DNA from 4 places in the Priestia sp. GS2 genome. Region 1 is predicted to be linked to each of the others. Evidence: riboswitches for the same ligand, from Rfam matches in the RefSeq annotation. Region 1 holds a riboswitch; each other region holds the start of a gene.
What was found. Region 1 has a riboswitch for cobalamin ahead of V2145_RS19680 (hypothetical protein). Riboswitches for the same ligand answer to the same signal wherever they lie in the genome.

Region 1 (2,194 bases):
TCAATAACGTGCGCACACAATCCGACCGTTCTAGCACTAAAAAAGATTGGTGTATAAAGTGAAATAGGAATACCAAGCATCCAATAAACAGGTGCTGCGTAGTAATCTAAGTTTGGATAAAGACCTTTTTCACGCTTCATAAGTTCCTCGCCCGCCTCGCACATGCGATAAAGACGATCATCTCTTTGCAGGTCGCATAGCTGTTTGAGAGACTCTTTCATCATTAAAGCGCGCGGATCAATCTTGTTCATATACACGCGATGTCCAAATCCCATGATACGCTCTTTTTTATAAAGCTTAGCGGCCAGCAGCTCTTCAAATTTATCCACAGTACCAGCTTCTAAAAGCATTTCCATTACCGCTTCATTAGCTCCTCCATGCAGGTTTCCTTTTAAAGAAGCAACCGCTCCTGTCAACGCTCCGTATAAATCAGACTGAGTAGAAGAAATGACTCTCGCCGTAAACGTTGAGTTTGGCATCTCATGCTCACTGTATAAAACAAGTGAACGATCAAAGATTTGCTCTTCCAGAGACGATGGCTTCTTTCCGGTGATCATATAAAAGAAATTTGCGCTATACGATAACTCTTTAAGGGGACGAATAGGTTCTTTCTTCTCAATTAACCGGTAGCTGTTGGCCACAATCGCAGGCACTTTACCTAACAACTTGTAAGCACGGCTTTTATTTACTGATAGCGAGCGGTCATCAAGCCTCGTATCAAAGCCAGAAAGAAACGAAATTCCTGTTCGCAATCCATCCATTGGATGCGTGCCGTTAGGGAGTAAGCGGAAGACATCCAACAGTTCATCTGGAATGTCATACGTTCCTTTTAAAAATTCTTCCACTAATTTCTTCTCGTTATTATTGGGGAGCCTTTCTTCTAGTAAAAGATAGATCATATCAAGATAGCTCTTTGATTTTGATAGCTCAATCAGGTCATATCCTTGAATAATAATTTTCCCTTGCTGGGTATCGAGAAATGAAATTTTTGTTTCAGTAGCTACAACCCCTTCAAGTCCTGGAAAAAACCTCGCTTCAGTCTCCATATCTCTTTTCCTCCATTCCAAATATCTCTTCACCTACTATTTTGTAAGCCTTTTCAATATTGTGTAAAAAAAGAGCCTTCTTTTCAGCATCCCCCCTCTCGTCTACCACGCAATCTCTTAACTCCTGATAATAGTCTGAAAGTGTACAAGGGTTCTCTGCCACTACGTTATTCATAATGCTCGCTTTAAAGTAATTCACAAAATACTCAACTGATCCATCCACAGCTGCTCACCTCCATCACGCGTACCCTGTAAAAAAACAATAAAAAAACAACTTCTCAAAGAAGTTGTTAAGCTGCGAGACAATACTCAAATAAACATGTATTTAAATCATTTTTAAAACATGTTTGTCACTTCGCACTTAACACCCCCTATCCGCGTAGGTATTGATGCATGCTAAAACAGGCAGGTCTCCTGGCTTATGATCATCACTCTTCGAACCTTCCCATCTTCATTTCCATGAAAACAGTGGCGTTTTTCGAATCGCTCCCAAATACAGTTGCGGGACAGCGCCGGACTCCAACCGAACTTCCCTTTTAAGCAGATAAAAGATACCTTTCACCTACACCTGTTTCTACACCGATATTAAATTCACTTTAAACATATCAAATTTTATAAATTTTTACAATTTTTATTTTCATTTCACTTAGCTAACACTGTACAACACTTCATTTTTCAAAGCACTTATCTTATAAATCCATTTATAACCTCTCTGGCAAAAGCATAAATAAAATATAGAAAGATTGTTTTTGTTAATTATTGGATAATAAATCCTGTATAATAAAGGAAAAACTTAAAAGTAAATTTGCTTTATGCCAAAGATGAAAGGAGCGATTTCATGAAAAAACGATGGATTTCCTGGTGGATTACAAACTGTTTTTGGGCCATGCTATTTGTTTTAGGCACTATTATGGTATGGACGCGAAAAGTGGACGGAGCGGGTGCCATTCAAACCCCTGAGATTAAACTATTATCCTTTATTGTGTTAGTGCTTGCCTTTGTCATTCCGCTTGTGATTCAAATTGTATGGCTTGTTGTTAATGTAAGAACGAGTAAATGAAACCTACCTATCAATTCCGATCTTATAATCTCCTACTCTCCTATGTTATGATGAAACAAAACAGCTGTAAGGAGAATGAACCGTGAAG
Region 2 (2,194 bases), on a different contig from region 1:
TTTTCAGCTAAGTTACTTTTCCACACGTTGCGACCATCAATAACGCCTGCAAAAAGCTTTTTTCCTTTTGGAAAGCCGTTTGCTTTTATCGCTTCACTATTTTTTCTCTCATCATGTACAAAGTCTAACCCAAAAGCTTTCACAGGAAGGTTCACAACAGATTGATAATTATCCAATGCTTCAAAATACGTTTGAACGATGAGATTAGCACCCGGCACTTCCTCTGAAACGCGTTGATAAAATGCTTGAATTTCTTTCCAGTATCCCTCTGCTTTGTTCGTCACAAAAATTGGTTCGTCGATTTGAATCCATTCTGCGCCTGCTTCATGTAATTCCTTAATGACTTGAATGTAAAGCGGAGTTAATTGAGCGAATAAAGTTGATACTTCTTCCGACTTAAATCCTTTACCTAATAAGATGAAGGTTGCTGGTCCAATTAGGAACGGCTTACCGTTAAGTGCTAATTCGTCCTTTGCTTTTTGCCAATATGCTAACGGTCTGTTTTCATTTAATACTGGCTTTACGTCAGTAAACTCTGGGACAATGTAGTGATAATTGGTATTAAACCACTTAGTCATTTCACATGCCTCTGCTTCTTTATTCCCTCTTGCCATTGCATAATATGTATCAAGAGAAGATAGATTTTGCTGTTTAAAACGGTTTGGAATAATATTAAACATAACCGCGGTATCAAGCATGTGATCGTAGTAACTAAAATCACCTACTGAAACAAAATCAATCCCCTTATCTTTTTGAATACGAAGTTGATTAACATATAACTCATGAAGCTCGTTGTGCAACTCTGCTTCTGTTAATTCCTGCTTCCAATAAGACTCAATTGCTTTTTTCCATTCTCTATTTCTACCGATTCTTGGATATCCAATTGTTGCTGTGTTAATTGTCATTTCAATCTCCTCGTTTCGTCTATTTTTCTGCAATAAAAAAACTCTCTTGAAAGAGAGTTAGACGACAGCTTTAAGAAGTATTGAACAACATATACTTTTGTTTCAATACCAAGCTAATCACCTCTCCCTATTACGCGTAGGTTGTGAGTGCAAACAACAGGCAGGTCTCCTGACTTAGAATCATCGCTTATTATCACCTTCCCATTTCATAAACAGTGGTTTACTGATAATAAGCTCCTCTTTACAGTGGCGCGACCGTGTCGGATTTTCACCGATCTTCCCTTTTAAGCTAAAACAAGCGTCTTAGCACCTCTTGCATGAACATATTCACTTTATACACTAATTCCCTTTCAGAAAGGAATTGAACATAACGATACATGATTTCGATAATTAAATCAAGTCTGATTTTTCTAATTTTTATAAAGAATACGCTTTCATATAACTAAGCTTTTATAGAAAATAAAAATAGCAGGCTATAGGTATAGCCTATAGCCTGCTTGCACGCTTACTTTAGTTAATGTTCATAAATCATCTTGCGGGTCATTCCACCATCTACAACTACGTTCGTTCCCGTTACAAAATCATTGTCTGGGTGCGTTAGATAAAGACACGCTTTTGCAATATCTTCTGGAGTACCAACTCGATTAGATGGATGCTGAGCATGATCAATATCTCGAAGTTCTTCATATTGCTGGGTCTCAATCCACCCAGGCGAAATTGCGTTGACGGTAATCTTGTCTGGTCCAAGTGAAATGGCAAGAGCATGCGTTAGCGCCACAATACCACCTTTTGTAGCAGCATATGCTTCAGTATTTGGCTCTGACATAACAGTACGAGTAGAAGCTAAGTTTACAATGGAACCACCCATTTTGTTATTCCGCATCACTTTTGCTGCTTCTCTTGAGCATAAAAATACGCTTCGTAAATTAAGATTTATGATATCGTCCCATTCATCTAGCGTTAACTCATAAGGAGACTTCCACTTTGTTATCCCAGCATTATTAACCAAAATGGTAATTGAGCCATACGCTGAAACAGTTTCTTTGATGAGGTTGATAACATCCTCTTCTTTTCTTACATCTGTGGGAATAAACATTGCTTGCACGCCTGTTTCACGCAGCGTTTTAGCATGTTTATTCCCTTGTTCTTCATCAATATCTGCAATCACTACTTTAGCACCTTTTTTGGCGTAGGCGCTTACCACACCTTTTCCAATTCCACTTGCGCCACCGGTTACCACAACAACCTCACGTTCAAATGTCAAAGTTATCCCTCCTCTATACTTAATT
Region 3 (2,194 bases), on a different contig from region 1:
TCTATAAAAATGGTGAAAAAATTGCACATCTTCACAGTGCAAACGCAAAAACACCTGAAGCAGTGCGTGAGTTTTTAAGCTCAATCTAATTTGAAAGCTACTTGTTTATATGAGCAAGTAGCTTTTATTGTATAGAGTTTTGAACCCGATTATTAGATGAAAAACAAGCTTGTAGAATACGAACGTATGTTTTATAATTCTTGTATGGAAATAAAAGGTGATACGGAGGGGGTTTGAATGTACATAACAGTAGAAGACTTTATTAAAGAATGGAACCGGGAAGCCCTGCTTACTCAAAAAGTTTTAGAAGGTCTAACTGATCAAGCGTTAACTCAAAAGGTGTATGCAGAAGGCCGCACTCTAGGAAGAATTGTATGGCACTTTACAACAAATATTCCAGACTATTTGGTTCATTTTGGGGTGGAAATAGCTAAGCTAGAAAATGCTGAACATATGCCCTCCTGTGCTAAAGAGTTTGCGGAAACTTTCAATAAAATCAGCTTACAGGTAGCAAAAGCGATTAGCCAGCAGTGGACAGATGAAACATTAAAAGAAGTACAAACAGCCTTTGGGCGACAAGAGACGAATGCTCAAATCTTAATGGGATTGATTAAGCATATTATCCATCATCGTGGACAAGTTACGGTTCTTATACGTCAAGCTGGGCTTGAACCTTTTGGTGTATACGGTCCCACAAAAGAAGGATGGGAAGGTAGAGGCGTTGAAAATCCTCCTCTTTAAAGATAATTGGGCTATAAAAAAAGAGTCTTTTTAAAGACTCCAATGACTTACCCCTAAATTTTCAGCCTATCATAACCATACAATAGCAAAAGCATCTATGCCTTACTATTACTTTGATAGAACTTCTGACCTGAAATGTATGAACGTTATGTTGATTTTCTATTTCCATTTTGAATGGAGTGCGTTATACTAAGACAGGTGAATAATCGTGAAGCAATAAGGTCTCAATTTTAACATTGAGTGAAAAGGGAAGTTTGGTGCAAGTCCAACGCGGTCCCGCCACTGTAAACGTTAGATGTCTAAAGATGCCACTGTTTGAAAAATGGGAAGGCTTAGTACATCATATACGTAAGTCAGGAGACCTGCCTTATTGTCAACTGTGAAACCTTCGAGGAGAGGGGAAGCAGGGTATTTGACGTACATAAACAGTGCGAAAGTCATTCGCATCATTTAACGTTACCTGCTTTACTTTCGATTGAAAGTAAAGTTTTTTTATGTGTGCTGAGCGACTTCATAACCGATACATAAATAGGAGGGGTTATCTAAATGAAAAAGTGGTTATCATCTGTTATTGTTGCGATGTTCCTTGTTGTTCTTGCAGCCTGTGGCGCAACTGATGAAGGAAGCAAACAAACAGAACAAACAAAGCAAACAGAAGAGCAAGCTGTTACGGTTAAAGATGCAAGAGGAGAAGAAGTAACGGTTGAACAAGCACCTAAGAAAATTGTTTCTCTTATGCCAAGTAACACGGAAATCGTTTATGAGTTAGGTCTTGAAAAGGAATTAGTTGGCGTAACGAGCAACGATGATTATCCTGCAAGCGTGAAAGAAAAAGAACAGGTAGGGGATATGAATATCAACGCGGAAAAAGTTATTTCATTGAATCCAGACCTAGTGTTAGCTCACGGTTCGAGCATGGGAATGTCGGATGAAGTTTTCAAGCAGATTGAAAGTGCAGGTATTCCGCTATTCGTTGTAAACGATGCAACGGATTTTAATACCGTGTATGAAACAATTGAAAACATCGGGAAGCTAACGAATAAAGTAGAAGAAGCAGATAACACGGTGAACGAAATGAAAGCTGCTGTTTCAGAAATTGAAGAAAAAGCGAAAGAAATTAAAGATGAAGATCGTAAGAAAGTATGGGTAGAAGTTTCACCTGCACCTGAGATTTATACAACTGGTAAAGGTACTTTTATGGATGAAATGATTAAAACAATCGGAGCAGAAAACGTAGCTGGAAATGAAGAAGGTTGGGTAAAACTTTCGGAAGAGAAAGTGGTTGAGCTAAACCCAGATACAATTGTTACAACCTATGATGGGGACGCAAAAGAAATTAAAAGCCGTCCAGCATGGAGTGATATTACAGCTGTAAAAGAAAATCAAATTGTAAACGTTGATTCTAATAAAACAAATCGACCTGGACCACGAATTGTAGAAGGGTTAGAAGAGT
Region 4 (2,194 bases), on a different contig from region 1:
ATTTTTCCGTCTTCGGTAACTTCTTCAACTACTGTTGTCATGCTTTGATTTTGCGTAATTTCTGTACATAAATTACTGCAATAAATCATGCCTTCATGACGGTTTTGGTTAGCGCGGTTTACTGTATCACGATAGAACATATATGGTGTTCCTGTTTCTAATTGTGAAATCATAATTCGTTTAAAAATTTCAATCGCAGGCACTTTTTCTCTTGATAGAGCTTCATTTTCAATGCATTCACGATAACGATTTCTAAAGGAGCCGCTGCCTTCTTCTTCATCATAGAAGTCTTCTAGTGAATACCCCATTACCGTACGAACTTCATGCGGATCGAACAAATACCAGTCTTCACGTTTTTCAACGGCTTCCATAAATAAATCAGGCAGGCAAACGCCAGTAAATAAGTCATGTGTACGCTGACGCTCGTCTCCATTGTTTAAACGTGCATCTAAGAAAGAAAAAATATCCTTGTGCCACACGTCTAAATATACAGCAATCGCCCCTTGGCGTTGGCCTAGTTGATCAACACTAACAGCTGTGTTATTAAGCTGTTTCATCCAAGGAATTGTTCCTGATGATACACCTTTAAACCCTTTTATATCGCTGCCTCGGCTACGGATATGACCCAGATACACGCCAATCCCACCACCGTTTTTACTCAATGTTGCTAAGTCCGTATTGCTATCATAGATACCTCGTAAACTATCATCGACCGTATCAATGAAACAGCTTGATAGCTGTCCATAGCTTTTCCCTGCGTTTGCTAATGTCGGTGTTGCTACTGTCATATAAAGATTAGAAAGTGCCCAGTATGACTCTTTTACCAACGCTAAGCGATTTTCTTTCTTTTCATTTGCCATCAGCGTCATAGCAATAATTAAAAAGCGTTCCTGTGGTAGCTCATATACACGCTTATCATGTGATGTTGCTAAGTATCGGTCAGCTAATGTTAACAGACCAATATACGTAAATAAGCTATCTTTTGTATAATCAATGGCTAAGCCTAGCTCATTGATTTCCTCCACAGAGTATGTATCCAGAAGCTGTTTATTATAAATCCCGATGTCTGTAAGTTCTTTAATTAGTTGGTAAAATAATCCATATCTTTCACCTTGATCATATTTTCTATTAACTGCAGCTTTGCGATATAGCTCTTGTAAGTAGATATGAGCTGCTACATATGTCCAATCCGGCTCATCCATAGAAATTCGCTCAAGTGCTGCTAAAATAAACACGTTTGCTATTTTTTCATCCGTCATATTCTCTTTCGCAGCAACTGTTTCCACTACCTTTTCCTCATACCCTGAAAAATCAAGTTGTGGAAATTTTTCACCAAGTAATTTCATATCATAATTTACTTTTTCAAGTTTATTTAAATCTGTTGTATTAATCATAAGAATAAGTTCCTCCTTTTTCTCCAGCATAAAAAAATCGCTCACCTGACGCAGTGAGCGAATAGAACGAAGATAAAAGAAGACGAAATGTCTTTTCTCAATCCTCGCTCTATCCTCTCACCTCCCGAAGAAGATAAAACGTCATAAAAAAGGCAGGTCTCCTGACTTATGCTTCGCTTTACTCTAAGGCCTTCCCATGATTGTTATTCACAGTGGCTATTCCTTATTTCATCAGCATTCACAGTTGCGGGGACAGTTTTGGATTTGCACCAAATTCCCTTTTAAGTCTTTTATCAGACACCTTTTTTACTGGAAAACACAAAATATAGTATATGAAGTTTTAATTAAAAACAAGATGTTGTGTTATAAACACATTATAAGGGACAACTTACAGAACTACAATATTTTTTTCAAAATAAATTTCCGCTCATTTTCCCTTCCCTTACTTGACATACCCTTCTACGCCTTTATTTAATAAGGTTTCTTGCATACATATAAAAAAGAAATTTTTAAAAGTTTTGTTATGTATTAGCAACTAGCTATTATAAACAGCTTCATTTTTCATCAAACTATTCCATCATAACATGTTTTTTCGGATTGGTTATACTATTTGATTTGTGAAATTTAATCAAACTTTTTTTCACCTGATAGATAGCTTTTATATAAACGATAAGAAAGCAGGCTCTTCAGAAGAAATCCCAATAAAAAAATCCACTTTTAAAGTGGATTTATATCACTCATATATTTTTTGATAGGTGGAAACTTTATTTAAAAACACTCTATCAATCTGATAGCCAATA

Region 2: it holds a riboswitch for cobalamin, as region 1 does, so the genes downstream of both, metE (5-methyltetrahydropteroyltriglutamate--homocysteine S-methyltransferase) here and V2145_RS19680 (hypothetical protein) in region 1, are expected to answer to the same signal.
Region 3: it holds a riboswitch for cobalamin, as region 1 does, so the genes downstream of both, V2145_RS11215 (ABC transporter substrate-binding protein) here and V2145_RS19680 (hypothetical protein) in region 1, are expected to answer to the same signal.
Region 4: it holds a riboswitch for cobalamin, as region 1 does, so the genes downstream of both, V2145_RS00350 (ribonucleoside-diphosphate reductase subunit alpha) here and V2145_RS19680 (hypothetical protein) in region 1, are expected to answer to the same signal.

What each region holds. Positions count from the first base shown of each region.
Region 1 covers NZ_JAZGJX010000002.1:71,699-73,892, forward strand. The annotation lists gene mmgD (citrate synthase) at 1-1,046, opposite strand, end outside; gene V2145_RS19680 (hypothetical protein) at 1,036-1,269, opposite strand; cobalamin riboswitch at 1,434-1,633, opposite strand; gene V2145_RS19685 (DUF3923 family protein) at 1,885-2,106, shown strand; gene V2145_RS19690 ((deoxy)nucleoside triphosphate pyrophosphohydrolase) at 2,189-2,194, shown strand, end outside.
Region 2 covers NZ_JAZGJX010000001.1:1,367,935-1,370,128, reverse strand. The annotation lists gene metE (5-methyltetrahydropteroyltriglutamate--homocysteine S-methyltransferase) at 1-905, opposite strand, end outside; cobalamin riboswitch at 1,048-1,234, opposite strand; gene V2145_RS07105 (SDR family NAD(P)-dependent oxidoreductase) at 1,420-2,169, opposite strand; gene V2145_RS07100 (DHH family phosphoesterase) at 2,194-2,194, opposite strand, start outside.
Region 3 covers NZ_JAZGJX010000001.1:2,153,486-2,155,679, reverse strand. The annotation lists gene V2145_RS11225 (thioredoxin family protein) at 1-89, shown strand, start outside; gene V2145_RS11220 (DinB family protein) at 238-741, shown strand; cobalamin riboswitch at 944-1,125, shown strand; gene V2145_RS11215 (ABC transporter substrate-binding protein) at 1,288-2,194, shown strand, end outside.
Region 4 covers NZ_JAZGJX010000001.1:60,668-62,861, reverse strand. The annotation lists gene V2145_RS00350 (ribonucleoside-diphosphate reductase subunit alpha) at 1-1,346, opposite strand, end outside; cobalamin riboswitch at 1,529-1,714, opposite strand; gene menC (o-succinylbenzoate synthase) at 2,128-2,194, opposite strand, start outside.